Regions from separate parts of the Ideonella alba genome, predicted to be linked through region 2. Evidence: predicted binding sites of a transcription regulator. Region 2 holds the regulator's gene; each other region holds the start of a gene.
What was found. Region 2 encodes FNR, which switches genes on or off when oxygen is low (the NO sensors DNR and NnrR bind a similar motif). Its sites were predicted from a motif close to TTGATNNNNATCAA; they were not measured.

Region 1 (9,391 bases), on a different contig from region 2:
AACGCCAGAGCTGCTCCACCGCGTTCTGCATGCGGCGCGCCGATTCCGGCGTGCCGTCGCCCAGGCGCACCACCCAGTCGGCCGAGTGCTGCTGGTGGTAGCGCGCTTCCTTCACCGCCTTGGCGGCGATCGCGGCGACTTCCTCATCCGAGGAGTTCATCAGCCGCTCCCAGGCCAGGCGCAGCCAGGTGGCGACCAGTGCGTTGCGCAGCGTGGTGATGGCGAAGTCGCGCTCACCGCGCGGGCTGCCGTCGGCGCTGTGCGGCAACTCGACCAGCGTGGGGTTCAGGTAGTCGCGCTCCTCGCGCAGGAAGGCGAGCTGGTCCTCGTCCAGCGCCTGGCCGCCGGTGTCGGCGGCGCCCAGCCGGCCGGCATGGGTGTAGAGCGCGCGGGCCTGGCCGATCAGGTCCAGCGACAGGTTGGTCAGCGCGATGTCCTCTTCGAGGATGGGCGCGTGGCCGCACCACTCGCCCAGGCGCTGGGCGTGGATCAGGCACAGGTCGGCCAGGCGCAGCAGGTAGCGCACCGCGGGGGCGCGGCTGGGGGTGACGGAAGGGGCAGTCATGGCCTTACATGTGGTCGACACTGGCGGGCAGCTTGTAGAAGGTCGGATGCCGGTAGACCTTGTCCTCCATCGGGTCGAAGAACATGTCCTTGTCGCCCGGGTCGCTGGCGACGATCTGGCTGGACAGCACCACCCACACGCTGGTGCCTTCCTGGCGCCGGGTGTAGACGTCGCGCGCCATCTGGATGGCCATGGCCGCATCGGCTGCGTGCAGGCTGCCGCAGTGCTTGTGGTCCAGGCCCGCCTTGCTGCGGACGAACACCTCCCACAGAGGCCATTCCTTCGATGTGTTGTCGGCGCTCATGCGGCCTCCTGCTTGGTTGCTTGCTTGCGGGCGTGGGCGAGGGCGGCTTCGCGCACCCAGGCCCCGTCGTTCCAGGCCTTCACGCGCATGCCCAGGCGCTCGCGGTTGCAGGGGCCGTCGCCGCCCACCACGCGCCAGAACTCGTCCCAGTCGATGGTGCCGAAGTCCCAGTGGCCGCGTTGTTCGTTCCACTTCAGTTCGGGGTCGGGCAGCGTCACGCCCAGCACCTCGGCCTGCTGCACGGTGGCGTCGACGAACTTCTGGCGCAGGTCGTCGTTGCTGATGCGCTTGATGCCCCAGCGCATGCTCTGCACGCTGTGCACGCTCTCGGCGTCGGGCGGACCGAACATCATCAGGCAGGGCCACCACCAGCGGTTCACCGCGTCCTGCACCATCGCCTTCTGCTCGGGCGTGCCCTGCTGCATCATCACCAGCAGCGCGTCATAGCCCTGGCGCTGGTGGAAGCTCTCCTCGCGGCAGATGCGCACCATCGCCCGCGCATAGGGCGCGTAGGAGCAGCGGCACAGCGGCACCTGGTTCATGATCGCCGCGCCGTCGACCAGCCAGCCGATCACGCCCACGTCGGCCCAGGTCAGCGTCGGGTAGTTGAAGATCGAGCTGTACTTGGCCTTGCCGCTGTGCAGCGCGCCCAGCAGCTGGTCGCGGCTGGTGCCCAGGGTCTCGGCCGCGGCGTACAGGTACAGGCCGTGGCCGCCCTCGTCCTGGATCTTGGCCAGCAGGATGGCCTTGCGCTTGAGCGTCGGCGCGCGGGTCACCCAGTTGCCCTCGGGCAGCATGCCGACGATCTCGCTGTGCGCGTGCTGGCTGATCTGGCGGGTGAGCGTCTTGCGGTAGTGCTCGGGCATCCAGTCCTTGGCTTCGATGAAGCCGCCGTCGTCGATGCGGGCCTCGAAGCGCTGTTCCAGGTGCATCTCCTCGGCCGAGCGCACGGGCTTGCCGGCGGCGCTTTCGCCGTCCTTGCCCATGGTGTCCATGGCTTGGGTGTACATGCGGGGGATCTCCGGTGAGGGCCGGATCGAGTTATTCGACCGACCGGTCGGTCAATGTAATTTCCGGCGTGGCTTGACGCAAGTCAGAACCCTCCGGGAATACCCTTGATTGGGGTTAAGCAGTTTCGCCACTGGCGCCTGCGGGGCCCGACGGCTACGATGCGCCCCCATGACGACCTCCGTCTTCCAGGGTGTGATCGGCGATCACCTCGCACGCAGCGTGCGGGGCGTGCCCTGCTCGCCGCCTGGAACCTGCGAAACGCGCTGATTGCCCCCGGCCTGGCCGCCTGCCGCGCCCGGAGCCTGTGTTCATCGTTTCTTTCTGCAGGAGCCGCACATGGCTGATCTGTTTGACAACCCCATGGGCCTGATGGGGTTCGAGTTCGTCGAGTTCGCATCCCCCACCCCGAATGTCCTGGAGCCGCTGTTCGAGGCGATGGGCTTCTCGCTCGTCGCCCGGCACCGCTCGAAGGACGTGCTGCTGTACCGCCAGGGCGGCATCAACTTCATCGTCAACCGCGAGCCCCGGAGCCAGGCGGCCTACTTCGCCGCCGAGCACGGCCCGTCAGCCTGCGGCCTGGCCTTCCGCGTCAAGGACGCGCACAAGGCCTATGCGCTGGCGCTGGAGCGCGGTGCGCAGCCGATCGAGATTCCCACCGGCCCGATGGAGCTGCGCCTGCCGGCGGTCAAGGGCATCGGCGGTGCGCCGCTGTACCTGATCGACCGCTTCGAAGACGGCAAGAGCATCTACGACATCGACTTCGAATTCCTGCCCGCCTTCGCCGACCCGGCGAACCGCCACCCCGAAGGCCACGGCTTCAAGGTGGTCGACCACCTGACGCACAACGTCTACCGCGGCCGCATGGCCCACTGGGGCGCGTTCTACGAGAAGTTGTTCGGCTTTCGCGAGATCCGCTACTTCGACATCCAGGGCGAGTACACCGGCCTGACCAGCCGCGCGATGACCGCGCCCGATGGCCTGATCCGCATCCCGCTCAACGAGGAAGCCAAGCAGGGCGGCGGCCAGATCGAGGAGTTCCTGATGCAGTTCAACGGCGAGGGCATCCAGCACGTGGCGCTGCTGTGCGACGACCTGATCGCCGCCGTCGACAAGCTGCAGCTGGCCGGCATCCCGCTGATGACCGCGCCCAACAACGTCTACTACGAGATGCTCGAGGAGCGCTTGCCCGGCCACGGCGAGCCGGTGCCCGAGCTCAAGACCCGCGGCATCCTGGTCGACGGCTCCACCGCTGGCGGCGACAAGCGCCTGCTGCTGCAGATCTTCAGCCAGCCGCTGCTGGGCCCGGTGTTCTTCGAGTTCATCCAGCGCAAGAACGACGAGGGCTTTGGCGAAGGCAACTTCAAGGCCCTGTTCGAGAGCCTGGAGCGCGACCAGCTGCGCCGCGGCGCCATCGCCACCGCCTGAAACAGGGGTGTGGCGAACTTGGCGACAATCGCCGCCATGGCCGACGACACCTCCCTGCAAGACGCCCCGCACCAGGCCTTTGCCGCCGTCACCCGGTTGCTGGCCGAGCGCGGGCACCCGCATGCCCCGCAGTGGCTGAGCGTGCCCGCGCGTACCGCCCAGGAGGCGGCCGACGCGCTGGGCGTGACGGTCGGGCAGATCGCCAAGAGCGTGATCTTCCGGCGCAAGTCCGATGAGGCCGCGGTGCTGGTCATCACCTCCGGTGACCGGCGCGTGGACGAGAAGAAGGTGGCGGCGCTGGTCGGGGCCATCGGCCGTGCCGACGCCGATTTCGTCAAGGCCCGCACCGGCTACTCGATCGGCGGTGTCTCCCCGATCGGCCACGCCACCGAGCCGGTGACGCTGATCGACGCCGACCTGGCCCGCTTCGACGAGATCTGGGCCGCAGCCGGACACCCCAATGGCGTCTTCCGCCTGAGCTTCGCCGACCTGGCGCGCCTGACCGCGGCGCCGGTGGCCGATGTCGTGCAGGCCCGCTGACCCAGGAGACCCTCCATGACCGACCCCGTGGCCCCGCAGACCTCGCACAGCCCGGCCGGCGGCGTGCCTTCGCCGTGCATCAGCATCTGCCGCACCGACCCCGACACCGGCTGGTGCCAGGGCTGCCACCGCACGCTGCAGGAGATCGCGGCGTGGTCGACGATGACCGACGAGCAGCGCATGGACGTCTGGATGCTGCTGCCCGGCCGCCGCGCCCGCGTGCACAACGAATGAGCGCCCGCGCGTGAAGTCGCTGGTCTTCCACTACGACGTGGTCTCGCCCTACGCCTGGCTGGCCTTCGAGCGGCTGCCCCAGGCGATGGAAGGCATCAGCCATGCGGTGGCCTACCGCCCGGTGCTGTTCGCCGGCCTGCTGAAGGCCCATGGGCACAAGGGCCCGGCCGAGATCCCGGGCAAGCGCGAATGGACCTACCGCCAGGTCGACTGGCTGGCGCGCCAGCTGGGCGTGCCGCTGCAACTGCCGCAGCCCCATCCGTTCAACCCGCTGGCGCTGCTGCGCCTGGGCCTGGCGTGCGTGCCGGCCGGCCAGATGCCGGGGCGGCGCATCGTCGAGGCCTTGTTCCGCCATGCCTGGTGTGCCGACGGCGCCGATCCGAACGACCCGCATCGCCTGCAGGCGCTGCAGGCCGACCTTGAGCCGCTGCGCGACCCGCAAGGCGACGAGGTCAAGGCCGAGCTGCGCGCACTGACCGACCAGGCGGTGGCCCGCGGCCTGTTCGGCGTGCCGACGGTGGAGGTCGACGGGCGCCTCTACTGGGGTGTCGACGCCTTGCCGATGCTGCGCGAGGACCTGCTGGCCGCCGGCTGAGGGGCGTGGCGCCACAGCGCGCGCCCTGTGGCGCGCAGGCCCTCACGCGGTAACGCGCGGACCGACCAAACCTGTCACAGGGTGTGCCCATCTGACAGCTTTGGTCGCATCCAGTTGACACGCGTGGTCAGTCACAGCGGTGCGCGCGGCCCGAACGGCCGTCCCGGGACCGGGCACGCGATTCGCAACAGGAGGACGGGGCCGATCAACGGCTCCCTGGCATTACCCAACCACCATGAGCACCTCCATGCAACGAGTCCACCAAGGTTTTACTCTGATCGAACTGATGATCGTCGTGGCGATCATCGGCATCCTGGCCGCCGTCGCGCTGCCCGCCTACAACGACTACACCACCCGCGCCCAGGTGGCGGAGGCGGTGGAGCTGGGCGGCGGGCTGAAGCAGCCACTGACCGACTACGTGATCGACCGCAACACGCTGCCCTCCGCCTATGTGGCGCCGCCGGCCAGCCCGGGCCCGACCGAACTGAGCGCCACCCTGAAGGGCCGCTACTCGAAGTTCGACTCGGTCACCGGCACCCTGCCGAACATCGCCATCCAGTACAGCATGCAGGAAGGCCAGGCCAAGACCTACGTGGTGGTCTTCAAGTCGGCGGACAACGGCACCACCTGGGAATGCGTGACCGGCACCACCGTGCCGAACAAGTGGCGCCCGACCGCCTGCAAGGCGACCTGACGCGCGTCGCTGCGGCGCGTGCTGGCCACGCGCCGCCTTCAATGCCCCATCAGCTGGATGCCCCAGAAGGTGAGGAAGCCGCCGAACAGCACCAGCGTGGCGATCGGCTTTTCCTCCACCTCATGGGCCTCCATCAGCAGCTCCTCGGTCACCAGGTAGAGCAGCGCCGCGGCGCTGAATGACAAGGTGCCCGCCAGCAGGGCCGGCGAGGCCCCGGCCAGCAGCGCGCTGCCCAGCACCGCACAGCCCATCACGGTGAGCCCCAGGGCCGCCGTCACGGCCACGATGCGCCACCCGGCGATGCGCTCCGAGGTGACCGCCAGCCCCAGGAACAGCAGCTCCACCGACAGCCCCAGCGCCAGCACGGTGCCGGTCTCGCCGCCGGCAGCGAAGCCTGCGCCGATGATGAAGCCGTCGGTGGCCACATCGACAAAGGTCGCCACCAGCAGGCCCACGGCCGCGCCCTGGGCGGCCTGCTCCAGCCGCTCGGTCCACAGGTTGAGCGCATACATGAACAGGCTGCCGGCGGCAAACGCGCCCAGCACCACCGCCTTGGTGGCGTGCTCCTTGCCGATGTCGGGCAGCAGCTCCACCGCCAGCGCCGCCAGGATCACCCCCGCCGCGAAATGCTGGATCAGGCTGCGCAGCTGATGCGACGGACGCCAGAGCGCGGCCAGCGCGCCGCCGGCCACCGCCACGCCCGCAGGGATGGCCATGATGAGGGTGGCGTGGGTGTTCATGTCGGGCGGCTCGTCGATGCGGGAGCGGGCGATTCTGCGCGCCGCAGCTGTCGCCCGTCTGAGGCCGACGATGGCCGCGCTCGCCGGCCATTGACCCAGCCTGCAGCGCACGTGATCGCCCCGGTTGAACCTGACTGCGATCGTCGGGATTTTCCCGTACACCCGGTCACCATCTCACCGTGCGAAACGGCGCGTCCGGGTTGCTCCTGACTTTGTCAGGTTTCGTTCAGCCTCGCGTCAGATCGCGGTCAGCGACCCTGAACACAGTCGCCTTCCACGGGCCACGGTCAGTGTGGTGGTCCGCCCGCATCAACAGGAGACAACATATGGCAACGGCGTCCAATGCGCCCATGACCGCCGAGGAGAAGAAGGTCATCTTCGGCTCGTCGTTGGGTACGGTGTTCGAGTGGTACGACTTCTACCTCTACGGCTCGCTCGCGGCGATCATCGCGAAGCAGTTCTTCGCGGGTCTGGACCCGACCTCGGCCTTCATCTTCGCGCTGCTGGCCTTCGCCGCGGGCTTCATCGTGCGCCCCTTCGGTGCGCTGGTGTTCGGCCGCCTGGGCGACATGATCGGTCGCAAGTACACCTTCCTGGTGACCATCCTGATCATGGGCCTGTCGACCTTCATCGTCGGCATCCTGCCCAACTACGCCTCGATCGGCGTCGCCGCCCCGGTGATCCTGATCGTGCTGCGCCTGCTGCAGGGCCTGGCCCTGGGCGGTGAGTACGGTGGCGCCGCCACCTATGTGGCCGAGCACTCGCCGCACGGCAAGCGCGGCGCCTACACCGCCTGGATCCAGACCACCGCGACCCTGGGCCTGTTCCTGTCGCTGATGGTGATCCTGGGCACCCGCACCTTCACCGGTGAGGAAGCCTTCGCCCAGTGGGGCTGGCGCGTGCCGTTCATCGTCTCGATCGTGCTGCTGGGCATCTCGGTGTGGATCCGCCTGAGCATGAACGAGTCGCCCGCCTTCAAGAAGATGAAGGAAGAGGGCAAGACCTCCAAGGCGCCGCTGACCGAGTCCTTCGGCCAGTGGAAGAACCTGAAGATCGTGATCCTGGCGCTGATCGGCCTGACCGCCGGCCAGGCCGTGGTCTGGTACACGGGCCAGTTCTACGCCCTGTTCTTCCTGACCCAGGCCCTGAAGGTTGACGGCGCCACCGCCAACATCCTGGTGGCCGCGTCGCTGATCATCGGCACGCCCTTCTTCGTGGTCTTCGGCACGCTGTCGGACAAGATCGGCCGCAAGCCGATCATCATGGCCGGCTGCCTGATCGCCGCGCTGACCTACTTCCCGCTGTTCAAGGCGCTGACCGAGGCCGCCAACCCCGACCTCGCCAAGGCCCAGGCCGCGAACAAGGTGGTGGTGGAAGCCGATCCGGCCGAGTGCTCGTTCCAGTTCAACCCGACCGGCACCGTCAAGTTCACCAGCTCCTGCGACATCGCCAAGCAGCAGCTGGCCGCGGGTTCGGTGAGCTACGAGAACGTGGCCGCGCCGGCTGGCACGACCGCCGTGATCAAGGTGGGCGACACCGTGGTCAGCAGCTACAACGCCGCCAAGGTCAGCGACGAGGACATCGCCGCCGCCAAGGCTGCCGCCACCAAGAAGCTGGAGGACCTGAAGGCCGCCGGCGGCAAGGAAGAGGACATCAAGAAGGCCACCGAGGCCGTCGCCGGCTTCGAGAAGGACGCCAAGGCGGCCACAGTCAAGGCCAAGGACGCCGCGATGAAGGCCGGCCTGTCGGCCGCGCTGAAGGCCGCCGGCTACCCGACCAAGGCCGACCCGGCCAAGCTCGACAAGGTGAAGATCGTCGGCATCCTGACCATCCTGGTGATCTACGTCACCATGGTCTACGGCCCGATCGCCGCGATGCTGGTCGAGATGTTCCCCACCCGCATCCGCTACACCTCGATGAGCCTGCCGTACCACATCGGCAACGGCTGGTTCGGCGGCCTGCTGCCCACCACCGCCTTCGCGATCGTGGCGCAGACCGGCAACATGTACAACGGCCTGTGGTACCCGATCATCATCGCCACGATGACCTTCGTCATCGGCATGCTGTTCGTCAAGGAGACCAAGGACGTCGACATCTACGCGGGCGACTGAGCCCCGTGACCGGGCCGGGCTGCCTGGCAGTCCGGGCCCCGGCGCCCCAAGGCCCGCCGCCCGGCGGGCCTTGTCCTTTCAGTGAAGGGGTCGCGTCAGTCGCGGCCCCCACAATGCCTTCATTCCCCCTTGTTCCCTCAGGAGACTCAACACCATGTGGAAGATCGCCCTCGGCTTCATCGTCTTTGCCGGCCTGGCCATGTTCATCATCATGAAGGGCGGCGACAAGCTCGACATGAGCGGCGAGAAGCACGGCTCCGAGGCCGTGCATGCGCCTGAGGCCGCCAGTGCGCCGGCCAGCGCCGCGGCCAGTGAGCCGGCGGCTGCGCCGGTGGCCGCGTCGGCTGCATCGGCCAGCTAAGCCCCAGCCCGCCTGGCCTGGGGGCCGGGTCGGGCGGTGCCGCTGAACCGGTGCTCAGCCGGTGATGAAGCCGATGTTGTTCAGGTTGACCAGCCCGTGGTCCAGCGTGCACAGGCGGGTCAGTTCCGCGGCGTCGACGATGGGATTGGTGCCGCCGGAGGTGAACAGGAACACCGCCGCCTCGTTGGCGTTGTGCACCACGAACAGGGCGGTCTGGCCGACGGTGTAGTCCTCGGTGGCCGATCCGATCGCGGCCGCCGCCGCGGTGGCGGTGAGGTCGCCGGTGATGGCGGTATCGACCACCACCAGTTCGGCCGCCGCCGAAAAGCCGCCGGGCCCGCTGATCGCCACACCGCCATCGACCACGGCATCGCCATTGCCGATCGACCAGCCTGCCTGCACGAACTGCAGCAGGTCCTGGCCGCCTGAAAAGTCGGTGATCAGGTCGGCCGCCAACAGGTTGTCGACCACGAAGGTGTCGGCGCCGGCGCCGCCGGTCAGTGTGTCGGCACCGTCGCCGCCGCGCAAGGTGTCGGCCCAGGCCGAACCAATCACGGCCTCAATGTTCACCAGCGTGTCGTTGCCAAAACCCACGGCCGTCCCGGCGCCCATGTCGACATTGACGCCCGACGCGGCGTTGCTGAATGACGCCGTATCCAAGCCTGCGCCACCGTCCAGACGGTTGTTTCCCGAGCCTCCCAGCAGCAGGTTGCTCGACAAGTTGCCTCTGGCGTCAAAGTTGCCATTGCCCAACCGAATTTCCTCGATCGAGCAGTAGGTGTCCAGGTTGAAGCCGCAGTCAACGGTCTGG
Region 2 (9,391 bases):
GGTTTGGGACGAGAGGGCATGAAATCAGTATAGCCAGTTGGACAGATGGCTGCGTCGGGGTCAATGGTCACCCTGACGGTCATCGGCGCATGTTGCAAAAAAGGGCATCCAGCGGCGCGTTTTTCAAGCTTGAACGCACCAAAGCGGTGTCGTCGGGGCGTTTTGATTGACACCATCCCAGGGCGCGCCAACAATTCCACGCATAAGCCTGAAAAAGGCATCAGGAGGACAGGTATGGACGCGTTCGGAACCGTCAAGTGGTTCAACGACACGAAGGGCTACGGATTCATCGAGCCCGATGACGGTGGTGGTGACGTCTTTGCACACCACACAGCCATCCAGATGGAGGGCTACCGCACCCTCAAGCAGGGCGCCCGCGTGATCTATGAGCCGTTCATCGGCCCCAAGGGCAACCAGGCGCAGAACATCCGCTCCGTGGATCCAGTGCGCCCGCGCAGCAGCGCCACCGCACCGCTGCGCGATGCAGCCGAGAACACCGATTGAGCGCCCGTCGCGGCGCTCAGCTCATGCACCAGGCAGCAAAGCGGACAAACAGGTCGTGACCCAGGGCCCAGGCTGAGGCCCCGGCCAATGCCGCCCCCGACAGCCGCGCCGCCCAGCGGGTGATGCGCCCTTCGCGCGAGGGGTCGCCCTGGGCAAGGCGCTGCCACAGCGCAGGTGCCAGCCCGAGGGGCAAGGCCGAGGCCAAGGCAAAGGCGCCCATCACCGCGGCCCCGGACACCGCCGAGTTGGCCAGCGCCGCGACCATCAGCGCCGATTGCAGCAGACCGCAGGGCCAGGCCACCCAGGCCAGCCCGGCGCTGGAGGCGCGCAGCGCACTGCCGCTGCGGCCGTGCCAGCGCACGGGTTGCACCTGGGACCGATCACCGCTGCGTCCCAGCTGATCCAGCCACTGGGGCTGGCGGCCCTGGATCAGCAGCCACAGGCCCAGGGCCAGCGCGGCCATGTGGGCCAGCGCCCACAAGGGGCGCAGCGCCGGGCTCCACTGGCCCAGCTGGGCCAGCCAGCTCACGCTGGTGGCGGCCACTGCGCCCGCGGCGGCATAGCCGAGCAGCCGTCCGAGGTGAAAGAAGCCCAGCCCCAGGCGCGGCCGCGTCGGGGCACAGCCGCGCACGGCGGCCGCGCTGGCGGCGCCGCACATGCCAATGCAATGCAGAGAGCCTGCCAGGCCCATCAGCAGGGCCGACAGCACCAGGGCCTGATCCACCCTCAGATGATGCGCGAAAAACGCTCGCGGGTCCGGTCGGCCTGCAGATACTTGTCGAAGGACATGGCGATGGCCCGCACGAAGAACCAGCCGCGCGCGGTGATCTGGATCGCACCGGGCTCCATCGTCACCAGGCCCATCTCTTCATAGGGACGCAGCGACTCAAGTTCCTGGCGGAAGTACTCGGGCACCTTGACCAGGTGCGCCAGTTCCACCGATTCGAACTCCAGCCGACCCTGGCACATCAGCGCCATGATGACGGCACGGCGCAGCAGGTCGTCGCGGGTCAGCGCCAGGCCACGCTGGATCGCGAACTGTCCCTGACGAATGGCGTCGTAGTACTCGGGGATGGTCTTGGCGTTCTGGCTGTAGGTGGCGCCCATGCGACCGATCGAGGACACGCCCAGCGCCACCAGGTCGCAATCGGGCTGCGTGCTGTAGCCCTGGAAATTGCGATGCAGCCGGCCCTGCCGCTTGGCCTGGGCCAGCGCGTCGTCGTGCAGCGCGAAGTGGTCCATGCCGATGTAGCTGTAACCATGGCCCATGAAGCCGGCAATCGCCGAGGACAGCATGTCGATGCGGTGCTGCGCGGGCGGCAGCTGGCTGGCGTCGATGCGCCGCTGCGGCTTGAAGCGCGCCGGCAGGTGCGCGTACGAGTACAGCGCAATGCGGTCGGGCCGCAGCTCGCTCATCTGGCGGATGGTGCGGGCAAAGGACTCGGGCGTCTGCTTGGGCAGGCCGTAGATCAGGTCGGCGTTGATCGACTCGAAGCCCAGCTCGCGCGCGGCTCGCATCAGCTCAGTCACCATCTCGAGCGACTGGACGCGGTGCACCGCCTTCTGCACATCGGGGTCGAAGTCCTGTACACCAAAGCTGATGCGGTTGAAGCCGATGGCACGCAGGTGGGCCAGACGGCCGCGGTCTGCGGTGCGCGGATCCACCTCGATCGAAACCTCGGCATCCGACGCCAGCTTGAAGCAGCGCTGCAGCGCCGCCATCAGGCGGGCCAGTTCGGCGTCGCTCAGGAAGGTGGGCGAGCCCCCGCCGAAGTGCATCTGCGAGACGTTCACCGACTCGCCCAGCACCTGCCGGTGCAGCGCGATCTCGGCTTCCAGCACATCCAGGTATTCGGCGCCGCGCTCGTGGTGCTTGGTGATGATCTTGTTGCAGGCGCAGTAGTAGCACACCGACTCGCAGAACGGGATGTGCACGTAGACCGACAGCGGCTTCTTGCCACCGACCTGGGCGCCCTCGGCCCGCTGCTGCAGTGCGCGGCGGTAATCCTCGCCGTTGAAGGCCTCGACGAACCGGTCGGCGGTTGGGTACGAGGTGTATCGCGGGCCCGGCACATCGAAGCGCTGGAGCAGCTCCACCGGCAGCAGGGTGTCGGGAGCATGGATGGCTTGTGACATGCCGGCATGGTGCCAAACTGGCACGCCACAGGCTTGACCTGCCTCAAGTCGGACCGCGGTCGGGACCACAAGAATACCCGCACTCAACGAGAGGCATCATGTTCAGGACATGCGATTCATCGGATGACGTTGCTCAGGATGTGGCCGGGCCACGGGTGATAATGCGCGCAATGAGCGAATCCACCTCCCGGGTGCGGTGCGATACCTTCAAGGTCGCCTGCTCCAGCTGCAATCTGCGAGAGTTGTGTCTGCCCGTCGGACTCGGCCGGCCTGACCTGGAGCGCCTGGACGCGCTGGTCGCCACCCGCCGCACCGTGGGCCGTGGCGACACGCTGTTCCGCTCGGGCGATCCCTTCCAGTCGCTCTACGCGGTGCGTACCGGCTTCTTCAAGACCTGCGTCTCGTCCGAGGACGGCCGCGACCAGGTCACCGGTTTCCAGATGGCGGGCGAACTGCTGGGCCTGGACGGCATCAGCGCCGACCGCCATACCTGCGACGCCGTGGCCCTGGAAGACTCGCAGGTCTGCGTGATCCCCTACTCGCAGCTGGAAGACCTCTCACGCGAGTTCACCGACCTGCAGCACCAGTTCCACAAGATCATGAGCCGCGAGATCGTCCGTGACCACGGCGTGATGCTGCTGCTGGGCAGCATGCGTGCGGAAGAGCGGCTGGCGGCCTTCCTGCTGAACCTGACGCAGCGTTTGCAGGCGCGTGGCTTCTCGGCCTCGTCGCTGATCCTGCGCATGACGCGCGAAGAGATCGGCAGCTACCTGGGCCTGAAGCTGGAAACGGTCAGCCGCACCTTCTCGAAGTTCCAGGACGAAGGCCTGCTGGAGGTGAAGCAGCGCCAGATCCGCATCATTGACCAGGCCGGGCTGCAGCAACTGGTCAACGGCACGCCCAGCTGAGCCCGCCCTGCCCCATCCAGCACAACGGCGCCCGCGGGCGCCGTTGTCCTTGGTGACGGGTGGGCGCTCAGCGCTGCTCGGGCGTGGCCGCGTGGTTGCGGGCCTGCATCGCCGGCGTCTGGGCATCGGGCTCGGTCTTGCCACGCTGCGACTCCGCCGTTTCGTCCTTGATCAGCACCGGGTCCTGACCCTTGATGGCCACGTAGGCGGTGCTCACGCTGGCCACCACCACCAGCAACGGTCCCCCGATGACCAGCCAGAGCATGCGGTAGCGCCACCAGGGCAGCTTGGGCTCGGGACTGCCCTCGGCGGGCGGGTTCGTGTTGCTCATGCTTGCAGCCGTCATCGCGGCACCAGGAAGGTGGACTTTTCGTGCAGCGTGGTGGCCGCGACATCGTCATGGGCCACGCGCTCGATCGAGAACTGGATGGTATGCGCACCGGCGCCCGCCTGCTGCGCCGACTCGAACGGGATCTGGGCGCTGAGGGTGATCCAGCGCGCCTCGGCCGGCCCGACGTCCACCTCGGTCTGGCCGGTGACCACGATCTGGTCCATGCCGGACACGCCGATGCGGTAGGACTGCGGCTTCTCGGCCGCGTTCATCACCTGCAGGCGGTAGACGTTCTCGACCTTGCCGTCCTCGACAATGCGCGCCAGCGAGGCACGGTCGCGCACCACGTCGACACGGAAGGGCTCGCGCAGCGCCAGGCTGATGCCGAAGGCCACCAGGATCGCCAGCATGATGCCGGTGTAGACCAGCACCCGCGGGCGGAAGATGCGGCGCAGCATCTGGCTGAAGTTCAGGTGTTCGCGCAGGCCGTTCTGGGTGACATAGCGCACCAGGCCACGCGGGTAGCCGAACTTGTCCATGATGCCGTCGCAGACGTCGATGCAGGCGGCACAGCCGATGCACTCGTACTGCAGGCCCTTGCGGATGTCGATGCCGGTCGGACAGACCTGCACGCACAGACCGCAGTCGACACAGGCACCCAGGCCCGCCTGCTTCGGGTCGACCTTCTTGGAGCGGGCACCGCGCGGCTCGCCGCGTTCGGTGTCGTAGCTGATGATCAGCGTGTCCTTGTCGAACATCGCGCTCTGGAAGCGCGCGTACGGGCACATGTACTTGCAGACCTGCTCGCGCATGTAGCCGGCATTGCCGTAGGTGGCAAAACCATAGAACAGCACCCAGAACCATTCCCAGGGGCCGAAGCCCAGGGTCATGGCCTCGGCGGCCAGCGTGCGGATCGGGGTGAAATAGCCGACGAAGGTGAAGCCGGTCCACAGGCCGAACAGGATCCAGACCACCTGCTTGGACGTCTTGCGCCAGAGCTTGTCACGGCTCCAGGCGGCATCGTCGAGCTTCATGCGCTGCGCGCGATCGCCTTCGATCACGCGCTCGAACCACAGATAGATCTCGGTGTACACCGTCTGTGGACAGGCGTAGCCGCACCACAGCCGGCCTGCCACCGCAGTGAACAGGAACAGCGCGTAGGCCGAGATCATCAGCAGCGCCGACAGGTAGATCAGGTCCTGCGGATAGAGAACCAGTCCACCGATGTAGAAGCGGCGGGACACCAGGTCGAAGAGCACGGCCTGGCGGTTGTTCCACTGCGCCCAGGGCAGCAGATAAAAAAGGAGCTGGGTCGCCCACACGAGCGCCCAGCGCCATTTGATGAACTGGCCGCTGACGGCCCGCGGATAGATTTTCCGGGTCTTCTGGTAGAGCGATACCACCGCCTCGACCGTGTCGCCATCGGGCGCCGACGCTGCGGGGGGGTTGACGTTGCTGGCTTGGATAGGGGTGGGGGTATCGCTCATGCCGCCAATTTAACTCACTGCGCGGCGACCTTCGTGCTCTGGGACAAATTCCAGACGTAGGCGGTCAGGACCTTCAGCTGATCCGGCGTGAAACGCGCGCCCTGGGCGGGCATCACGTTGGTCTTGCCGTTGTTGATCATGGAGACGACCTGGGCTTCGCCCCAGCCATGCAGCCAGATCTTGTCGGTCAGGTTCGGTGCGCCCAGGGCCTGGGTGCCCTTGCCTTCCGGGCCGTGGCAGGCGGCGCAGGCCGCGAACTTCGGCTTGCCGACCTGGGCCGCCACCGAGTTGTGGGCGCTGCCCGACAGGCTCAGCACGTAGTTGGCCACCGCCTTGACGTCCTCGGCGGTGCCCACCGCTGCGGCCATCGGGGGCATCACGCCCTGGCGGCCTTCGACGATGGTCTTCTCGATGTACGCGGGGCTGCCGTCGCCACCCAGCCAGTCGTTGTCGGTCAGGTTGGGGAAGGACTTGCTGCCGCGGGCGTCGGAGCCGTGGCACTGCGCGCAGTTGTTGACGAACAGGCGCTCGCCGATGGCCATGGCCTTCGGGTTCTTGGCCAGCGCTTCAGGGGCCTGGCCGTTGAACTCGGCATAGACCGCCTTCATCGCCTCGGCGGCCTTGGCCTGCTCGGCCTGCAGCTGCCCGGCCGACGACCACTTCAGGCCACCTTCGGCCGCGCCGAAGCCCGGGTACAGGGCCAGGTAGGCGATCGAAAACACCACCGTGATCAGGAACAGGCCCATCCACCAGCGCGGCAGCGGGTTGTTCAGCTCACGCAGGTCAACGTCCCAGGTGTGGCCGGTGGTGTTGTCATCGGCCATCGGGCGGTGCTTGCTCGCGCCGATCAGGACGGCCAGGCAGAACACCAGACCGCCCGCGACGATGGCCACCACATAGAGCGACCAAAACGAACTCACAAAATCACTCATTACTTTCTCCTTGGTGTCGGCGGCCGCAAGCAGCCGCCGCGCACGTCATTGCCGTTCAGAGGACGGGTCTGCGACATCGGGCTCGAGGAAAGGCAGCTGGGCCGCCTCGTCGAACGCAGACTGACGCTTGCGCTGCCAAGTCCAGACCATCAGCGCCAGGAACAGCACCATGGCCAGCACCGTGATCGCGCTGCGGTAGACATTGATGTCGAATTCCATCAGTCGCTCCGGTGATTACTTGCGAGCGGTGCCCAGCACCTGCAGGTAGGCAATGACGGCGTCGATCTCGGTCTTGTCCTTGACCTCGTCGGCGGCCTTGGCGATCTCGTCGTCCGTGTAGGGGACGCCGACCACGCGCAGGGCCTTCATCTTGGGCGCCAGCTCGGCCGGGTTCAGCGTCGTCTTGGCGAGCCACGGGTAGGACGGCATGTTCGACTCGGGCACCACGTCACGCGGGTTGTTCAGGTGAACACGGTGCCACTCGTCGGAGTAGCGGCCGCCCACGCGGTGAAGGTCCGGACCGGTGCGCTTGGAGCCCCACTGGAACGGGTGGTCGTAGACGAACTCGCCGGCCACCGAGTAGGGGCCGTAGCGCAGCGTCTCGGCGCGGAAGGGGCGCACCATCTGCGAGTGGCAGTTGTAGCAGCCCTCGCGGATGTAGACGTCCCGACCGGCCAGTTGCAGCGCGGTGTAGGGCTTGAGGCCCTCGACCGGCTGGGTCGTCGAGCGCTGGAAGAACAGCGGCACGATCTCCACCAGGCCACCGAATGCGACGGTGACCAGGATCAGCACGATCATCAGGAAGTTGCTGGTCTCGATCTTCTCGTGACCCGTCGGCTTGTGACTAGCCATGTTGTTTCTCCTTCTCTCGGGCTCAGGCGTGGGCAGCGACGGCGGGCACCGGCACCGACACGGCCTTGCCGTTGGCGATCGTCATCACGACGTTCCAGAGCATGATGAACATGCCGCTCAGGTACAGCAGGCCGCCCAGCACGCGCATCACGTAGAACGGATAGGTCGCCTTGACGCTCTCGACGAAGCTGTAGACCAGCGTGCCGTCGGGGTTGACCGCGCGCCACATCAGACCCTGCATCACACCGGCGATCCACATCGCGGCGATGTAGAGCACGATGCCGATGGTGGCGATCCAGAAGTGCAGCTCGATCGCCTTGGTGCTGAACATCGCCTTGCGGCCGAACATGCGCGGGATCAGGTGGTACAGGCAGCCGATCGACACCAGACCCACCCAGCCCAGGGCACCGGAGTGCACGTGGCCGACGGTCCAGTCCGTGTAGTGCGACAGCGCATTGACGGTCTTGATCGACATCATCGGACCTTCGAAGGTCGACATGCCGTAGAACGACAGCGAGACGATCAGGAACTTCAGGATCGGGTCGTCACGCAGCTTGTGCCAGGCGCCCGACAGGGTCATGATGCCGTTGATCATGCCGCCCCACGACGGTGCCAGCAGGATCAGCGAGAAGATCATGCCGATCGACTGCGTCCAGTCCGGCAGCGCGGTGTAGTGCAGGTGGTGGGGGCCCGCCCACATGTACGTGAAGATCAGCGCCCAGAAGTGCACGATCGACAGGCGGTACGAGTACACCGGACGCTCGGCCTGCTTGGGGATGTAGTAGTACATCATGCCCAGGAAGGCGGCGGTCAGGAAGAAGCCCACGGCATTGTGGCCGTACCACCATTGCACCATCGCGTCCTGGACACCGGCGTAGGCCGAGTAGCTCTTGGTGAGCGTGACCGGGATTTCAGCGCTGTTGACGATGTGCAGCAGGGCCACGGCGATGATGAAGGCGCCGAAGAACCAGTTCGCCACATAGATGTGGCGCACCTTGCGGATGCCCACCGTGCCGAAGAACACCACGGCGTACGCGACCCAGGTGACCGTGATCAGGATGTCGATCGGCCACTCCAGTTCGGCGTATTCCTTGCCGGTGGTGATGCCCAGCGGCAGCGTGATCACCGCCAGCACGATGGTCAGGTTCCAGCCCAGGAAGGTGAACCAGGCCAGGCCAGGCGCGAACAGCCGGGTCTGGCAGGTGCGCTGGACCACGTGGTAGCTGGTGGCGAAGAGCACCGAGCCACCAAAGGCGAAGATCACTGCATTGGTGTGCAGCGGTCGCAGGCGACCGTAGCTGAGCCACGGAATGCCGTTGATCAACTCAGGCCAGGCGAGCTGGGAAGCGACGATGACGCCCACCAGCATGCCGACGATGCCGTACACGACGGACAGGACAGCAAACCATCGGACGACTCCGTCTTCATAGACCGGTTGCCCCGGTGCGGAACTATTTGCCATTGAAGGCCTCCTTCTTCTTGAGACTCAAAGGGACTCAGGTAACCCTAGGATCAGGATTGTTTTGTAAGCGGTCTTGCGGCCGCTTGATCGGCATCAACCGGGGTGACCTCCTGTTGCAGGATCCGCTCACCCTCGCGTTCCAGATCGTCGAACTGACCCCGGTGCAGGGCCCAGGCGAACACGCCGATGATCCCCAGCACCAGCACCGCAGACAGCGGGATCAGCAACCACATCACTTCCATCGCGACTCTCTTCAGCGGGCCAGCCGCAGCGAATTGCCCACCACCAGCAGCGAGCTGAGCGCCATGCCCAGACCCGCGGCCCAGGGCGGCAGGTAGCCTGCCAGCGCCAGCGGAATGCAGGCCGCGTTGTAGGCCGCGGCCCAGATCAGGTTCTGCCGCACGATGCCGATGGCGCGCCGGGCCAGCTGGCGCGCCATCACCAGATCGGCCAGGCGGTTCGAGCTGACCACGGCGTCGGCGTGCACGCGCGAGACCAGCGCGCCATGCCCCATCGCGAAAGACACATCGGCACGCGCCAGTACCGGGGCGTCGTTGACCCCGTCGCCCACCATGCCGCAGACCTGCCCGGCGGCCTGGGCCTGGGCGACGACGGCCAGCTTGTCCTCGGGCGTGGCACCACCCTGCGCCAGATCCAGCCCCAGCGCCGAACCGACCGCCTGCACGCGCAGCGGGTCATCGCCGGACAGCAGCGCCACCTGGACGCCGCCCGCCTGCAAGGCCTGCACGGCCTGGCGGGCATCGGGCCGCAGGCGCTCC
Region 3 (9,391 bases), on a different contig from region 2:
CGCGACGACGCCGCGGCCGACATCCCGCCGCTGCGCTGCCAGCCCACGCCGCTGGCCGGCTCGATCCCGCTGGTGGCGCCGCATGGCGGCATGGTGGTGTTCCTGAAGGAGCCCGGCGCCGAAGTGGTCGAGGGCGAACCCATCGTCGACGTCATCGACCCGATCACCGGCCAGGTCAGCACGCTGGGCGCCGGCACCACGGGCCTGTTCTTCGCCCGCGAGAACCGCCGCTTCGCGGTGGCCGGCATGGCGCTGGGCAAGGTGGCCGGCGTGGACGCGCGGCGCAGCGGCTCGCTGCTGTCGGTGTGAGGGGGCTGCCATGAGTGCACACCTGGGCCTGACGGTCGACAACCTGCACAAGCGCTTCGGTGAGCGCGAGGTGCTGCGCGGCGTCTCGCTCAGCGCGAAGCCCGGTGACGTGGTGGCCATCATCGGCTCCAGCGGCTCGGGCAAGAGCACGCTGCTGCGCTGCCTGAACCTGCTCGAGCAGCCGCACGAAGGAACGCTGCGCCTGGGCGATGAAACCCTGGCCCTGAAGCGCGACCGCGACGGCAGCCTGACGGCTTCGGACGATGCCCAGCTGCGCCGCTGGCGCGCCCGCCTGGCCTTCGTCTTCCAGAGCTTCAACCTGTGGCAGCACCGCACGGTGCTGGAGAACGTCATCGAGGCGCCGATCCATGTGCTGGGCCAGCCGCGCGCCCAGGCGGTGGAACGCGGCGAGCAGCTGCTGGCGCGCGTGGGCCTGTCGCACCGCCTGCAGGTCTACCCGGCGCAGCTGTCGGGGGGCGAGCAGCAGCGCGTGGCGATTGCCCGCGCGCTGGCCGTGGACCCCGAGGTGATGCTGTTCGACGAGCCCACCTCGGCCCTCGACCCCGAGCTGGTGGGCGAGGTGCTGAAGGTGATGCGCGAACTCGCCGCCGAGGGCCGCACCATGCTGGTGGTCACGCACGAGATGGAGTTCGCCCGCGAAGTGGCCAGCCACGCGATCTTCCTGCACCAGGGCCTGATCGAGGAACAGGGCGTGCCGCGCGAGGTGCTGGTGCGCCCGCGCAGCGAACGGCTGCGCCAGTTCCTCAGCGGGGGGCTGAAGTGATGTTGCCACGGGGCCCGCTGGCATGAGCTCGGCCCGCGTTGGCTGCCTGCTGCTGCCGGGCTTCTCGCTGGGCACGCTGGCGGGCGTGATCGATCCGCTGGCGCAGGCGGCCGCGCTGCAGCCGGGCCGCATGCCCGAGCCGGTGATGCTTTCGCTGGATGGCCGGCCGGTGCGCGCCGGCGCGGGCGCGTGGGTGGTCTGCACCGAGCTGCGTGCCGCGCCGCCGCTGCAGCTGGCCATGGTGGTGAGCGACCTGCCCTGGCACGAACAGGATCCCCTGGGCCCGGCGGTGCTGCAGTGGCTGCGCGAGCAGGCCGCGGCCGGTGCCTGCCTGGGCGGCGTGGGCACCGGTGCCGCCTGGCTGGCTGAGGCCGGTCTGCTGCAGGGCCACCGCGCCACGCTGCACTGGCCGCACCTGGCGGCGCTGGCCGAGCGCCACCCGGGGGTGGTGCTGTCGCAGCAGCGCTTCGAGATCGACCGCCAGCGCCTGAGCAGCGCCGGTGGCGAGGCCGCCCGCGACCTGATGATCGCCTGGCTGGGTCACCACCATGGCGATCGGCTGGCGCAGGAGCTGGCCGCGCACGCCGGGCTGCCCGGTCCGCGCCCGGCGGACGAGCGCCAGCGCGTGCCCGGCAGCGGCCGCGGCGGCGCCGGCTCGGCCAAGCTGGCCGAGGCGCTGGCGCTGATGGAGGCCAACCTGTCCGAGCCGCTGCCCACCGAAGACATCGCGCGCTTGGTGGGCGTGTCGCGCCGCCACCTGGAGCGGCTGTTCCGCCAGCACCTGGACGCGCTGCCCTCGCGCTGGTACCTGGGGCTGCGCCTGGAGCGCGCCCAGGCCCTGCTGCGCCAGACGCCGCAGTCGATCCTGCAGATCGGCCTGGCCTGCGGCTTTGCCAGCGGGCCGCATTTCTCCAACGCCTACCGCGCCCACTTCGGCCGCACGCCGCGCGATGAGCGCGGCCTGCGCGCCCAGGCCTGGCGCGAAGCCGCTGCCACCGAGCCCGCGCCCGGCAACGCGGCCCGCGACGAGCGCAGCGCCTGAGCATGGCCGACGCCCCGCGCTACCTGCTGCGGCCGGCCGCCCTGGCCGACCTGCCGGGCCTGGAGCGCCTGGCCGGTGCCAGCGCGATCGGCATCAGCTCGCTGCCGGCCGACCGCGAGGCCCTGCGCGAGCGCATCGTCCGTTCGCAGCGCAGCTTTGCCGATGGCGACGAGCCCGATGCCCACTACCTCTTCGTGCTGGAAGACCGTCAGCAGGCCGGGGCGCTGGTGGGCACCGGCGGCATCGCGGCGCGTGCGGGGGCTGGCGATCGCTTCTACAGCTACCGCAATGAATTCACGGTGCACGCCAGCCCCGCGCTGGGGGTGCGCAACCGCATCCACACGCTGCACCTGTGCCACGACCTGACCGGCGCCACGGTGCTCACCGGCTTTCACATCGATCCGGCCCACGAGGACGGCCCCGGCGCCCAGCTGCTGTCGCGCGGGCGCTTGCTGTTCATCGCCAGCTTCCCCGAGCGCTTCACCGACCGCATCGTCTCGGAGCACCCGGGCCTGGCCGACGAGTCGGGCGCCTGCCCGTTCTGGGACGCGGTGGGCCGGCGCTTCTTCCACCTCGACTACCCGGCGGCCGAGCGCCTGGCCAGCGGCCAGGGCCGCGCCTTCCTGGCCGAGCTGCTGCCGCAGTCGCCGATCTACGTGCCGCTGCTGGACGAGGCCACGCAGTGGGCGCTGGGCCAGCTCCACCCGGTGGCCGAGCGGCCGTTCTCGATCCTGCTGGACGAGGGCTTTGACGCCGACACCTGGCTCAACGTCTTCGACGGCGGCCCGACGATGGAGGCTCGGCTGCCGATGCTCAAGACCGCGCGCCGTCTGCGCAGCGTGGGCGTGCTGCCGCCCGCCCCGCGCGCCGCGCGCGGCGGCCACGCCACCCACCTGGCCGCCGGTCGGCGGCTGCAGCACTGGCGCGCCACGCTGCTGGCGCTGGACGCCACCGCGCCCGCGGTGGCGCTGCGCGACGACGAAGCCGCCTTGCTGGGCCTGGCCGTGGGCGACAGCCTCTGCGTGGCCGCTCTGGACGGCCCGGACGGCACCTGACGATGCGCTGGACCGTCCGCCCCGTGCAAGCGGCCGACCTGTCGGCGCTGCGCCCCTGGCTGCCCGCCCAGGCCGACACCATGCTGCCGCGCCCGGACGCCGCCGCCGCCTGGCTGCTGGCCGAAGGCGCCCAGGGCCCGGCCGCCTGTCTGCGCGTGCGCGGCCCGATCGGCCTGCAGCGGCCGCGCCACTGGTACCACGTGGGCTGTGTGGTGCATGCGGCGCCCGAGCTGTCGCTGTTCCACCGCCAGCACACGCTGCTGCTGGGCAACGACCACACCGGCGCCAGCGAGCTGGCCGAGCGCGCGCATGCGCCGGGCCTGGACGCGGCCGCCCAGGCCTCGGCCTGGCGCGCCCTGCTGGACGCCGCCCGCGAGCACCTGCAGGCCACCCGCGCGCTGCAGGGCGGCAGGGTGATCGCCGAACTGCCCGGCCTGCGCGACGCCCAGGGCCGCTCGCCGTTCTGGCAAGGCCTGGGCCGCCATTTCCACGCTGGCGACCCCGACGCCGTGCTGCAGCGCCTGGGCCTGGACGGCCGTGCCCAGCTGGCCGCCCTGATGCCGCGGCAGGTGGTCTATGCCTCCTTCCTGAGCCCCGCCGCGCAGGCGGCCATGGCCCAGGCCGCGCCCTCGGCCCGCGTGTGGATGGACACGCTGGCCGACGCGGGCTTCCGCTACAGCCACCACATCGACATCGTCGACGGCGGCCCGGTCTTCGAAACCCACCTGGACAGCTGGTGCGCCCGGCGCTGAAGACCATGGACGACTGGGACCTGCCCCGCCCCTTCCTGCTGCGCGTGGCGCCTGAACCCGCCGACATCGACGGCCTGGACCACACCAACAACGCCGTCTACCTGCGCTGGTGCGAGCAGGCCGGCTGGGCCCACTCCGAAGCCCTGGGCCTGTCGATCGCCGACTACCGCCGCCTGGACCGCGCCATGGCCATTCACCGCGGCGAGTACGACTACCTGCTGCCCACCCAGCTGGGCGACGCGCTGGAACTGGCCACCTGGCTGCTGCCCGGCGACGGCCGCCTGCGCATGGAGCGCCGCTTCCAGCTGCGCCGCCTGCGCGACGGCGCCACCGTCCTGCGCGGCCGCTGGCAACTGGTCTGCATCGAGATCAGCAGCGGCCAGGCGCGCCGCATGCCACCGGAGTTCTGTGCGGCGTATCTGCCCGCGGCAGTGACACTCACGACCTAGATTCCGTCTCCTGCCAGTGGCAGTCGTCACCCGCAGATGTGGTTGGGGCGAGGTGGGGGAAAGGGGTCTCTCTCATGTCCCCCGGCCTGCGGCCTCCTCCTTGACTTCGTTCGACCCCTTTCCCCCACCTCGCTGGTCACCGTTTCGGGACTGCTCGCGCGAGCACTGCGAGAACGTTGGTAGCGGGCGAGGGGGAGTTCGCTTGGCCGAAGTCAAGGAGGAGGCCGTAGGCCGGGGGACATGAGGACGAGCGAACTCCCCCTCGGCCGCCGCGCCACACCGTCGCAGTCAACCCAACGGCCGGTCAGGGCAGGAACCAGAACAACAAAAAAGGCGACCGACTGGTCGCCTGATTCCCAACGGGCGCGCCGGCTTGTGGCCGGTGCGCCGGTGTGCTTCTTGGAGCCTGGATCAGAAACGCATGCCCACGCCGACGCTGACCAGCAGCGGGTCGACCTTGAAGGTACCGACCTTGGTGCCGGCCGACAGGACGTCGGTCTTGATCTGGACCTTCTTGACGTCCACGTTCAGCAGCCAGCCGCCGCCCAGCGCGTAGTCGGCGCCGACCTGGGCCGCCAGACCGTAGCTGTTGCGCTTGAGGTTCAGGCTCAGCGCCGCGACGGCCGGATCCCACTTCACGTCGGAGATGTTGGTGTAGTTCACGCCGGCACCGACGTAGGGACGCAGCGCGCCCAGGTCGGTGAAGTGGTACTGGGCGGTCAGGGTGGGCGGCAGGTGCTTGAAGCTGCCGATCTTGCCCACGCCGCTGAGCGACAGGTCCTGGCTCTGCGGGTAGGTCAGGATCAGCTCGGCCGCGATGTTCGGCGTGAAGAAGTAGCTGATGTCCAGCTCGGGCAGCCACTTGTTGTTGATCGACGCCACGGTGCCCGGGGCGACGACGGCGGCCAGCGTGCCCTTGAGCACGCTGTCATTGGTGTTGGCCGAATCCAGATGCGTCGCGCGCACGCGGACGATCCAGTTGCCGCTGTCCTGGGCGGCGGCGAATTGCGGGGCGGCCAGAGCGGCCAGGGTGGCGACAGCGATCAGCGACTTGCGCATGGAGGAACTCCTTCTTCGTTGCATTGACTTGAAAACAACCGGACCGCGCTGGTGCGGCGGATGGGGTCATTGCAACGTCTGGTGACCAGGTCGAGTTTGCTGTCGCGCAAACTGCCGGCCGCGGTCCCGGCCAGCCCGGGCGGCCACCTGACCTTGGTCAAACTCGCGCCGCGAGGCTGATGCGTTCACGCAACAGTGCCCGGCGACCGCTCCCCCCATGCTCGAAGTCCGCGCGGCCATGGTGCGGCGCGGCCGTTCTCGCTAAGCTCGCTCGCCAGGCCAGCCGTCCGGCGGGCCTGGAGCAACAGGAGTTGTCTGTGATGTCGATGGACCTCGCCCCCCGCCTGGCAGCCGCCGCTGCCGCCGCCGTCCTGCTCGGCCAGACGCCGCTGGCCTCGGCCTGTACCGTGCAGCGCCTGCACCTGATGACGCCCTCGGTGAGCGAGCCGGCGCAGGTCGGCATGGTGGGCCACGTCGACAACGGCACCAAGACGGATGGGGGCAGCTACCGGGCCGAGCTGGTCGTGACCCAGGCCCTGGTGGACGACATCGCCGCCAGCATTGCCGGCGGCTGCAGCCAGTGGATCCACCATGCCGGCGGCGGCAACATCGTCCTGATGGGCATCGCCAGCGGCAGCTACTCGGCCAAGAACCAGTTGCAGTGGATTCCGGCCAGCACCGGCCTGAAGCAGAAGATGCACACCTGGCGCGACAGCGCGGCGGGTGACACCGGGGGCTTCGTCACCCACCCGCACGACGCCGAACTGAAGAAGAAGCAGATGCGCGCCCTGGTGGCGGGCGATGTGCTGCGCCTGACCGGCAAGGCCCAGGCCAGCGGCACCATCATCGATGGCTGGGTGGCCGACCAGGTGCAGTCGCTCTACAACTGGGCGGGCACCACGCCCTACATCGAGGTGTGGATTCCCTGAGGGCTGACGGACGCAGGCGTTCTCTGTTGTTTAACGATGAATGGAGGCTCTTGATGCATACGGATCAAGCACTGTCTGGGCACCGTTGTTCGTGGCCCCCGGCCCGCCAGGTGGCTGCGGCGGTCATCGTGGGCCTGGCGTGCAGCGCCGCGAGCGCCTGCACCCGGTCCCGCACCCACTGGATGGAACTCAAGGTCAAGGATCTCGCCTTGTTGCGGATGGCTGGTGATGTCGACGGTGGTACATCACGCTCACTGGCGGCAGACTTTCGCGCCGAGTCGGTGATGGTGGCCGGTTCGCAACTGTGGGCCGACCTCCGAGCCAGTTTGGCGGGTGGTTGCGAACAGTGGATCGATCGTGGGGCGCCCCATGGCCGCATCGTGCTGACCGGCGCCGCTGATGGCCGCTACACCGCGCGGTCCAACGTGGTGCTCATTCCAGCCGCCACTGGCGCCAAGGTGAAGTTGACCAGCGGCTGGGAAGAACAGGCGATCGGCGATACCGGTGGCAACGTGTACTACCAGGACATCGTGCCACTCAAGAAGAAACCGATGAGGAGCCTCGCCGAGGGCGACCGTATCCGCATCACGACCAACATCACCCTGGAAGGCGTGATGATCGGCAACACGGCCGCTGACCAGCTTGAGGTGTTTTTCGAACCCGAATTCCCCTTCGTCACTCTGAGGATGACGCTGCCCTGAGCCGAAAGCTCAGGCCAGACCGAGCCGGCGGCAGATCTCCAGCACGGTGGCCGACTGGTTCATCGTGTAGAAGTGCAGCCCGGGCACGCCCTGGGTGCGCAGGCGTTCGCACAGCGCGGTCACCACATCCAGGCCGAAGGCCTTGATGCTGGCGCTGTCGTCGCCAAAGCTCTGCAGCCGCAGGCGCACCCAGCGCGGCACGTCGGCGCCGCAGTTGTCGGCGAAGCGCAGGATGCCGCTGGCATTGGTGATCGGCATGATGCCGGGTACCACCGGGATGTCGGCGCCCAGCGCGCGGGTCTCGTCGACGAAGCGGAAGTAGGCGTCGGCATTGAAGAAGAACTGCGTCACCGCGCCGCTGGCGCCGGCCTTCACCTTGGCGGCGTAGGCCTGCAGGTCGGCCTGCGGGCTCCTGGCCTGCGGGTGGGTCTCGGGGTAGGCGGCCACCTCGATATGGAAGTGGTCGCCGGTCTCGGCGCGGATGAAGGCCACCAGGTCGCTGGCATAGCGGAACTCGCCAAAGCCGCCATAGCCGCTTGGGAGGTCGCCGCGCAAGGCGACGATGCGCTTCAGGCCCATGCCCTGGAACAGCGCCAGCTTCTCGCGCACCGAGTCGCGCGTGGCACCAATGCAGGTGAAATGCGAGGCGCCCTGGCGCCCCTCATCCAGGATGGCCTGCACCGCCTGCAGCGTGCCGTCCTGGGTGCTGCCGCCGGCGCCATAGGTCACCGAGCAGAACAGCGGGTCCAGCGCATAGAGCTGCTGGCGCACGGCGGCCAGCTTGGTCACGCCCTCGGGCGTCTTGGGCGGGAAGAATTCCAGGCTGATCGGGAAGTCGGGGTTCATCGTGTCTGTGCTCCAGGGTTCAGGCACGTTGCGCCTGAACGAAAAACTCGCGGTTGCCGTCGCCGCCGGTGACCGGGCTGTCCAGCCAGGCGCGCACCACCAGGCCGCACTTGCCGCAGGCCTTGCGCAGGCGCCGCTCGACGTGCGGGTAGGACGCGGCGTCCTTCACCAGGCCCTTCTTGTTGATCTCGGCCGGCTGCAGCTCGAACTGCGGCTTGACCAGCATCAGCAAGGTGCCGCCCGGCGCCAGCAGCGGCGCCAGGGCCGGCAGCACCAGGGTCAGCGAGATGAAGGACAGGTCGCCGGTGATCAGATCGAACCCCGACGCCGGCGCCTGCGGCCCCAGGTCGGCCAGGCTCAGGTGGCGCGCATTGACGCCCTCGACAGCGTGCACGCGCTCGTCAGCGGCCAGGCGCGGATGCAGCTGGCCGTGGCCGACGTCCACGCCAAACACCTGCGCGCAGCCGGCGGCCAGCAGCACGTCGGTGAAGCCGCCGGTGCTCTGTCCCACGTCCAGCGCCACCGCGCCGGCCAGGTCCAGGGCGGTGATGCGCAGCGCGCCCTCCAGCTTGAGCCCGCCGCGCGACACCCAGCGCAGCTCGGCGTGGTCGGTCACCTCGATCTGGCAGCCCTCGGGCAGGTCTTCACCCGCCTTGGTCGGCACCTGCCAGCCCTTGGGACCCAGCCAGCGCACCGCGCCGGTCTCGATCAGCCGCTGCGCAGCCGACCGGCTCGGGGCCAGTCCCATTTGAACGATCAGCTGATCAGCGCGCATGACGGTGAAGGAAGAAGCCCGGGTGGGTAGGACGCTCGCGTCGAGGCGGCGGCCGGCCGACCGCCGGGCCGCCCCAAGGTCGGCCGCGCCCCCTCGGGGGGCAGCGAGCGCAGCGAGCGTGGGGGCCCTCAATAGCGGTAGGTGTCGGGCTTGTAGGGGCCTTGCTTCGGTACACCGATGTAGGCCGCCTGCTCGTCGCTCAGCTCGGTCAGCATCGCGCCCACCTTCTTCAGGTGCAGGCGCGCGACCTTCTCGTCCAGGTGCTTGGGCAGCACATAGACCTTGCCCACGTCGTAGCCCTCGGGGTGCGAGAACAGCTCGATCTGGGCGATGGTCTGGTTGGCGAACGAGTTCGACATCACGAAGCTGGGGTGGCCGGTGCCACAGCCCAGGTTCACCAGGCGGCCCTTGGCCAGCAGGATGATGCGCTTGCCGTCAGGGAAGATGACGTGGTCGACCTGCGGCTTGATCTCCTCCCACTGGCAGTGCTCTTCCAGCCGGGCGACCTGGATCTCGTTGTCGAAGTGGCCGATGTTGCAGACGATGGACTGGTCCTTCATCGCCGCCATGTGCTCGAAGGTGATGACGTCGCGGTTGCCGGTGGTGGTGACGAAGATGTCGGCCTTGTCGGCGGCCCACTCCATGGTCACCACCTTGAAGCCTTCCATCGCGGCCTGCAGCGCGTTGATC

Region 1: paaA (1,2-phenylacetyl-CoA epoxidase subunit PaaA) is a predicted target of FNR. The motif match lies at 1,953-1,966, and genes of this name have one in related genera.
Region 3: KAK03_RS02215 (OmpW/AlkL family protein) is a predicted target of FNR. The motif match lies at 5,598-5,611, and genes of this name have one in related genera.

The regions. Positions count from the first base shown of each region.
Region 1 covers NZ_JAGQDD010000023.1:71,278-80,668, reverse strand. Annotated here, with positions in the region: gene paaC (1,2-phenylacetyl-CoA epoxidase subunit PaaC) at 1-565, opposite strand, end outside; gene paaB (1,2-phenylacetyl-CoA epoxidase subunit PaaB) at 570-869, opposite strand; gene paaA (1,2-phenylacetyl-CoA epoxidase subunit PaaA) at 866-1,879, opposite strand; gene hppD (4-hydroxyphenylpyruvate dioxygenase) at 2,217-3,305, shown strand; gene KAK03_RS21785 (YbaK/EbsC family protein) at 3,342-3,845, shown strand; gene KAK03_RS21780 (DUF1289 domain-containing protein) at 3,861-4,079, shown strand; gene KAK03_RS21775 (2-hydroxychromene-2-carboxylate isomerase) at 4,090-4,674, shown strand; gene KAK03_RS25150 (pilin) at 4,922-5,368, shown strand; gene KAK03_RS21765 (ZIP family metal transporter) at 5,407-6,108, opposite strand; gene KAK03_RS21760 (MFS transporter) at 6,435-8,219, shown strand; gene KAK03_RS21755 (hypothetical protein) at 8,374-8,580, shown strand; gene KAK03_RS21750 (beta strand repeat-containing protein) at 8,635-9,391, opposite strand, start outside.
Region 2 covers NZ_JAGQDD010000006.1:153,935-163,325, reverse strand. Annotated here, with positions in the region: gene clpS (ATP-dependent Clp protease adapter ClpS) at 1-20, opposite strand, end outside; gene KAK03_RS10840 (cold-shock protein) at 235-504, shown strand; gene KAK03_RS10835 (sulfite exporter TauE/SafE family protein) at 521-1,228, opposite strand; gene hemN (oxygen-independent coproporphyrinogen III oxidase) at 1,231-2,640, opposite strand; gene fnr (fumarate/nitrate reduction transcriptional regulator Fnr) at 2,811-3,548, shown strand; gene KAK03_RS10820 (nitrogen fixation protein FixH) at 3,616-3,879, opposite strand; gene ccoG (cytochrome c oxidase accessory protein CcoG) at 3,891-5,366, opposite strand; gene ccoP (cytochrome-c oxidase, cbb3-type subunit III) at 5,381-6,298, opposite strand; gene KAK03_RS10805 (cbb3-type cytochrome oxidase subunit 3) at 6,344-6,517, opposite strand; gene ccoO (cytochrome-c oxidase, cbb3-type subunit II) at 6,533-7,150, opposite strand; gene ccoN (cytochrome-c oxidase, cbb3-type subunit I) at 7,173-8,612, opposite strand; gene ccoS (cbb3-type cytochrome oxidase assembly protein CcoS) at 8,663-8,854, opposite strand; gene KAK03_RS10785 (heavy metal translocating P-type ATPase) at 8,866-9,391, opposite strand, start outside.
Region 3 covers NZ_JAGQDD010000001.1:515,587-524,977, forward strand. Annotated here, with positions in the region: gene KAK03_RS02185 (succinylglutamate desuccinylase/aspartoacylase family protein) at 1-309, shown strand, start outside; gene KAK03_RS02190 (ABC transporter ATP-binding protein) at 320-1,093, shown strand; gene KAK03_RS02195 (GlxA family transcriptional regulator) at 1,116-2,135, shown strand; gene astA (arginine N-succinyltransferase) at 2,138-3,190, shown strand; gene KAK03_RS02205 (arginine N-succinyltransferase) at 3,193-3,942, shown strand; gene KAK03_RS02210 (acyl-CoA thioesterase) at 3,927-4,391, shown strand; gene KAK03_RS02215 (OmpW/AlkL family protein) at 4,803-5,450, opposite strand; gene KAK03_RS02220 (hypothetical protein) at 5,777-6,379, shown strand; gene KAK03_RS02225 (hypothetical protein) at 6,562-7,080, shown strand; gene metF (methylenetetrahydrofolate reductase [NAD(P)H]) at 7,090-7,926, opposite strand; gene KAK03_RS02235 (TlyA family RNA methyltransferase) at 7,946-8,701, opposite strand; gene ahcY (adenosylhomocysteinase) at 8,830-9,391, opposite strand, start outside.